2 regions of the Caldibacillus sp. 210928-DFI.2.18 genome follow, and region 2 is predicted to be linked to the other one. Evidence: riboswitches for the same ligand, from Rfam matches in the RefSeq annotation. Region 2 holds a riboswitch; the other holds the start of a gene.
The links. Region 2 has a riboswitch for cyclic di-GMP ahead of LIZ98_RS13015 (EAL domain-containing protein). Riboswitches for the same ligand answer to the same signal wherever they lie in the genome.
Positions count from the first base shown of each region.

Region 1: another riboswitch for cyclic di-GMP. It lies ahead of LIZ98_RS11995 (HD-GYP domain-containing protein); the one in region 2 lies ahead of LIZ98_RS13015 (EAL domain-containing protein).

Region 1 is NZ_JAJCHL010000057.1:5,760-9,150, reverse strand. Features, by position in the region: gene tagU (polyisoprenyl-teichoic acid--peptidoglycan teichoic acid transferase TagU) at 1-56, opposite strand, end outside; gene LIZ98_RS11995 (HD-GYP domain-containing protein) at 474-1,361, opposite strand; cyclic di-GMP riboswitch class I at 1,398-1,500, opposite strand; gene LIZ98_RS11990 (class D sortase) at 2,255-2,836, opposite strand; gene LIZ98_RS11985 (YigZ family protein) at 2,967-3,391, opposite strand, start outside.
Region 2 is NZ_JAJCHL010000068.1:11,689-15,079, forward strand. Features, by position in the region: partial or broken gene LIZ98_RS18195 (LiaF domain-containing protein) at 173-337, shown strand; partial or broken gene LIZ98_RS18200 (PTS sugar transporter subunit IIB) at 357-473, shown strand; cyclic di-GMP riboswitch class I at 1,376-1,474, shown strand; gene LIZ98_RS13015 (EAL domain-containing protein) at 1,750-2,499, shown strand; gene LIZ98_RS13020 (hypothetical protein) at 2,492-2,851, shown strand; gene LIZ98_RS13025 (ABC transporter permease) at 2,920-3,391, opposite strand, start outside.

The DNA.
Region 1 (3,391 bases), on a different contig from region 2:
ATCATGGTATACCGTAACCATCTTCTCTTTTTCTTTTTTTCCTTGACCCTTTTCAATTGATTCCCTCCATGAACGTAGTTGTTGATTTCGTCTAACATTTTTAAAATCATAACTATAAAAATCATACAGTAAAAGTTAACAAAATCAAACGAAATTTGATAAATTTAGATAAAAATTGAAGAAAAGAATAAAAAACTCGGGCGTCCGAGCTTTAGGAGAAGGTAGAGCCGTAGTTGTTTACCGAAAAAATTCGGCTGCGATGTATTCGTTGATAAAGCCATTGCTTTTTCAACTGTGGAGCCCATACTTTCGAAGCCTTCCCGTGCTTCGTAGCATTCCTTGTGCACTTTAAGCTGAATTCCTAAAATAATCAGTGGGGATTCCCCCACTGATTGAACTTTCCTTTATTAGTGTTCCCAATCCGTATCAAAGAATGAAAAATATGTCAAAAATGAGGTTTCTTTTATAAATAATCACCTTTGCGGAATTTTTTCCATTTTATATTTGATAAAATGGAAAAATTGCTGCAAAAGGTCTTTATCAAAGCCATCCGCTTCCATTTTCAGAATATCCAGGCCATCCTCAAAACTATAAGCTTTTCGGTACGGACGATCTAAGGTTAGTGCTGAAAACACGTCAACGATCATTAACATTTTTATTCTGATATCGAGAACCTCAGGGTATGTTTTCGGGTAACCTGTTCCATTAAATCGGACATGGTGAAATTTTGCCATATCGCAAACAATGTTAGGAAAATTAAGGCTTTTGAGTATACATTCCCCATTCTCTGTGTGCATTTTAATATATTCATATTCTTCATTGGTTAAACTTTGATTTTTTATCAGAATTGAACGTGGAACTTTGATTTTGCCAATATCATGCAAAAGCAGGCCATAGCAATCATCAGCACTTACCGTCATACCCAGATAACGCATCCATTGCGCAGCGATCACAAACACATCAAGCACATGTTTATAAGAACAATTATCCCAGGATTTTAATGCAGATAATAAGTTGACGACGCTTTCGTTCATATTCAGTAAAGCATGATTGGTTACAAATTGGAAATCTTCATTGTCCTTTAATAAGATTGAATAACGTTGGTTTTTATTGTTTTTTATCAAAAAGTTATAAAAGTCTTGTGCAATTAAATCCGAAAAAATAATTGTCTGCTTTTGATAATTTGCTGTTGCAAATGGAGTAGATGAAACTTTTACATACGCTATTTCCAGAGACTGTAATTTTAAAATTTTATTTAGTGTTATCACAGTACCGGCAGTAAAAATAACTTCATGATCAATAATGATATCTTCAGCTAAGACATCTCCAATCGTTAACCAATTGACTGGTTTTGTATACAAATCAGGCACCCCTCCGAATTTTTTGAAGGAGTATACATAGGCAGCTGGCAAACATAGTGTTACTTGGTCTAGTTCCTTTCACACGTTAGTCCCTTAAGCTTTGCGTCACCATTTTTCAATGGTTTTGCCTTTAATCATGTATACCAAATTTCTAGAGCTATCCACTCAAATTCTAGCAAATATGAATAGTGGGTAAGCTTATTTTAATAAATAGGTTAAGAAATTTTTGAATAATTACTTTCCAGTATTTATTATACCAAAAAATGCATATTTTACAATAAAATATTCATATTTTAAATTTATGTCGACCATGGTAAAGAGTGAAATTAGTATGATACAAAGTCTTCAAAAATTTCCTATTGATGGTAGCTACTATTTTAATTTTATTCGTAATATACTATTTGTATATAGTAAGAATGAACTATTTCTTTTTGAAAACCTTTTAAAAATTATTGTTATTATGAATAAAAACTAGATACAGTGTTCAAAATGGCGAATTTAACACAATATATAGTAGGGATCGCTAATTATTTTTTATCGTCATATATAGTCCAAAAGAACGAAAAATAGGGTGGAATCTAACGGCAAATACGTCGGTTTTGATCCAATGCTGATGAAAATTGAAGGATTTATTGTTTAAGTCCAAAAATTAGGAATGTATTCTACTAATTTTTTAAAAAACCGGGCTTCCATAAAGTTCATTTTAACTTTATGGTGCCCATTTTATGGTGAAATTTTGATATAACTACCTTCTCAGTACTTTTTGTTTTAATGAACGATTGGCACAAAAAGGTATGGCAGATTTCACACCGATATCACCATATCTAGTGCGCCGGTATATCATGCTTCCGAGCGGCAGTCTGTAAGCTCACTATGACTTTGAAAGAGAAGCGTCACTTTACCGGTTTGGCATAAAAAATAGCTCGCTCCGGCGCATTGCCGATGTAGTAAAAGGGATAGCAGGTGGTTACCGTTAAGATTTCATCCGGGGCCGTCGAACGAATCACCGTTGTATCGTCTGCCGGAACGATATCCATTTCATAGATTTCGTATTTGAATTTTCCATATTCAAGTTCGACGATAAACGTATCACCTGTTTCCAATTCCCCAAAATTACGAAACACGGTATCCCGGTGACCGGAAAGGACGATTTGGTCGTTTTGCAATGGATAGGCGGTTCCTGTATAATGACCGACCCCTTTTTCCAATTCTTCTTCATCCGTCCCTTCAATAATTGGCAGCTCTTTTTTTAGTTTTGGGATTTTTAATATACCGATTGTTTCCCCTTTTTGATAAGAGAGAGAGGAAGGGTCGATTTGTGAATCATTATTGTTTTGTTCGACGATTTTTTTGGCTTCTACGATTCTTTTTTCAACTTGATTGTTTCCGTCCCAAATGTGATATAAGGCATATCCGATCAAAATGAATCCTGTTGTAAACAAAAGACCGATCAATATTTTCAGGAATCGTTTCATAAAATCCCACCTTATGGAGAAATCGCTAAAAATTTTCTTTCTTTCATTATACAATATGCCGTTATGTGTCGTATATATTTACTAGAATATATGTGAAAGAGAAGGCTGTCATATTGTTTTGCCGTTCATTTTATTCCTCAATTAATTTTTCTAAGTAAAGAGTTTCGCCTTCAACAATATTTGCTTGACCATTCGTATGTTCAATCATCCATTCCTTAAAATGATCTTCTTGTCCAAAATCAACATATGTTTCCAATTCAACTTTATCAAAATAATGGATCTCTTTAATCGTGTAAACAGATGACCGCAAATCATTTTCCAGCTTACCCAGCCAAGTATAATCAACGGTCGTATGCATGATACGCGTCAATTTCCGCTCAACGATTCCGGTTGCGTTTAACCCTTCTGATGTGGCTTTCGAATAAGCACGAATAAGACCGCCGGCGCCTAGTTTTATTCCGCCAAAATATCTTGTTACGACAACAACCGTATCTTTTACATTCCGTTTTTTTAACACGTCAAGCATCGGAACACCGGCTGTACCACTTGGTTCAC
Region 2 (3,391 bases):
TTTATTTTGGTTCTTTTTCCTTTGTACAGTTATTTCTGTCCTAAATATTTGGGCTGTACGTTTCTTTATTGTTGCCGTCCTTGTTCTATTTGTGTTTGAATATGTAAAATCTAAAAAACAAACAGAAACGCTTACTCCTTCCTTACCGGGTAAGATAATAAATCAAGAAGATATGATAAAAATAGAGCCATTATTTGACCATAAACTGTTCGGTAATCAAAAAACGGAAGATAATGCCTATCAATGGCGTGATATCAATATTTATGGTGCTTTTGGCAATCGGATTATTGATTTAAGTAATACCGTTCTGCCCCAGGACACGGCTGTGATCTCGATACGACATATTATAAGGAATCGATCTAGTTTTACTTGGACCACAAGTACGCTAACTCCAATCATTAAAAACATTGTGTGATCCGAAAGGTGTTCCAATAGATGTAATTGATTCATTGAATTATGGAATGATGGATTGAGATAAAGTATTATTTGCTGCCTTAACGTTAATAGAAAACAAAGCATAGTAAGGTTCGGTTGGTGGGTCATTGATTCACCAACCTAATTTTTTGATAGTATAAGAAAGTATAAAAATACAGGTAAATAACTCGGGATTAGTTTTATTGTCTAGCTCCGAGCGCCAGCGACTAGCAAACTTCACTCCCCTCCACTACGATAAGTCAACATCGGCTCGTCCCTCGCCGTGTTTCCTTTATCTCATTGCGGGGCGCTCCAGTTTGTACGTCGCTAAGCGGGCGCTCTGCGCTTTTCTTAAGTCACACCTTATGAAAAGTTTTCCGCAAAATTTGAATAACCCATATTTAGTATGACATGAAATAGTTTTTTTGAGGATAAGACTCTCAAAAATAGGCTATTTGGGTATTTAGTAGGACATAAATTTTCGAGAAAAATGTTGAATTTTATCGAAATTTGTAATAAAGTTAGTTATTGTAAAAAGCAATATAAAAATATAGTAGATAAAGATTTTTGTGTGGCTAGAAGCGTTCCCAACAATAGATTTCCCTATCATGATGCAAACACTCCAAGAGTCCGCAACAATTTTAAACTTCAAAGTAATGTTCAGTATTGAGCATAGCCATGCTAGGACAACGTATTAACTAAAATATTTTCGTTATTCTATTGAAGAATGAAATGAGTGATCAAACGAAAAAATGTAAAGAAAATCGATGCTGTAAAAGTGAATTTTAGTACATTTTCAAAAGTGAGGGCATAAAATTAAGAAAACGAATTCCTTTGACAGCGGAGTGTATGTTTTTCATACGTGAAAAGGGAGTAGCGCCATTTCACCGGAACCTGTAACATTTGTTGTAACTTTTGTGAAGAATGTCGCTTTTTACAGGATGAGTACGATAAAAAATCAAATATTTTAGGGCAAACTATTCGAAAGGATAGGACGCAAAGCCTAGGGTCTAAGGTTGGAAATTCAAAGATTTTCTACTATGATCGCCTGGTTGCCAACGGATGAATCAGTTTTATCTTTACAATGGCTATTCTAGGGTGACCGGGAGTAGTCATTTTTTTTTTACCTATAAGAAAGGATAAATTTTCCAAAAGGATATGAATTCGTTTGTTGCGGGAAATTTTAAGTATTAAGTGTAAGTGTAACAAGGAAAGTTACGCGAAAATACATCAAGCTGAAAAAATTAATTTTTCGGTGAACTATGCGTCACGAGTCACCTTAAGGCTCGGGCGCCCAAGTTTGTTTAAAATATGTGGTAAAGTCGGGGTGCGTAAATGAGTAAGTTAGAAAAGCAGATGTCGTTAAATAAAAATAACTACAATTTTTATCATGTTGTTCAGCCAATTTTTGAACTAAAGCAAAACAAAATTATTGGCTATGAGTTTTTATTGAGATCAGAACAAGTCCATAATCCTGAACGTTTATTTGAAATGGCCAAGTCAACAAAACAGTTAATAAAGCTGGACAAATATTCAATCGAGTCTGTTTTTAGATTTGTTTCTGAGAGAGAATCCGATTTAACGGGATTATTTTTATTCATTAATGTGTTTCCGTCAACCATACTGAGTTCTGGTATGAAAGAATTTTTACAAACAATATTATTAATGACGAATCTTTCTCCACAGCAGATTGTTTTTGAAATAAATGAATCTGAATGTGAAATAAATTTACCGGTATTTAAAAATGCGATCGGTCAATTAAGAAAAAATGGATTTCTGGTGGCACTTGATGATGTAGGAAAAGGATATTCAAATATGAAAACGATTCTTGAAATTAATCCGGATATTGTGAAATTAGATAAGTACTTTTCAGAAGGTTTATCAAGAACACCTAATAAACAGAAAGTATTAAAGTCAATGATTCAGCTGCTTGACTCCAGCGTGATTTTAGAGGGATTGGAAACTGAGGAGGACTTAATGAGTGCCAAAGAAAATGGGGTTACGTACGGACAAGGATATTTTTTAGGAAAACCAGCCTTATTGAATACTTATATAAAAAAGGAAGAAGTAGTTACAAGTGATTAACGAGAATAAATTGCCGAAATTGAAGGAAGAATATCGGTGGAATTTATTAAAGCAGCAGTTTGATCTTGATCCCTCAAATGTAATGTATAAAGAAATTAAGGAATCGTTAAACCGAATATTACATTATGTGTATTCCTATACAGATATTAAGTTTATTGATTTTATTGATGAAAAAGTTTTGTATGGCTATATTAAATACCATATTTCCATTAATTTTAGTATTGTCGATTTTATGCAGGTTCTAAAGGATATAAAAAACTTTATCTTTTTCCTAGAAAATTTAAAAAACAGAAAAGCAATACCAAAAGTTGATTTCTCAACAAGTAATGTTCGTTTATGGCTCAGGTTTTAGGGCAAGGCTGAGGCTACCAGAAAATGATTTGAAAGCGTAAAAAAATAGGAGAACCCTTGTATGTTCTCCTATTCATACCTCAATGCGTCGATTGGGCTTAGCTTGGATGCTTTGTTGGCGGGAAGGATGCCAAAAATAATGCCAATGAACGCAGAAAATCCAACCCCGATGATTATGACAATCGGACTAACCGTTGCCGTAATAGGTGACCATTTTGAAACCATCATAGCTCCGATGATAGCAAGTCCAATACCAACAAGACCGCCAATTGAAGTTAATGTCATTGATTCAATAAGAAACTGTAATAATATTCTGCCGCGTGTCGCACCGATCGCTTTTCTCAGTCCAATTTCCCTCGTTCTTTCCGTCACCGAAACAAGCATAATATTCATAACGCCAATTCCGCCTACTAATAAGGAAATTCCGGCGATACTTCCGATGAAAAGTGTCATCAAGTTAATAACCGTATCTACCTCTTTTTCGTAATCTGAAAAGTCATTGATGTTGTACTGCCCGTCTTCAAGTTTTTTCGCTTTCGTT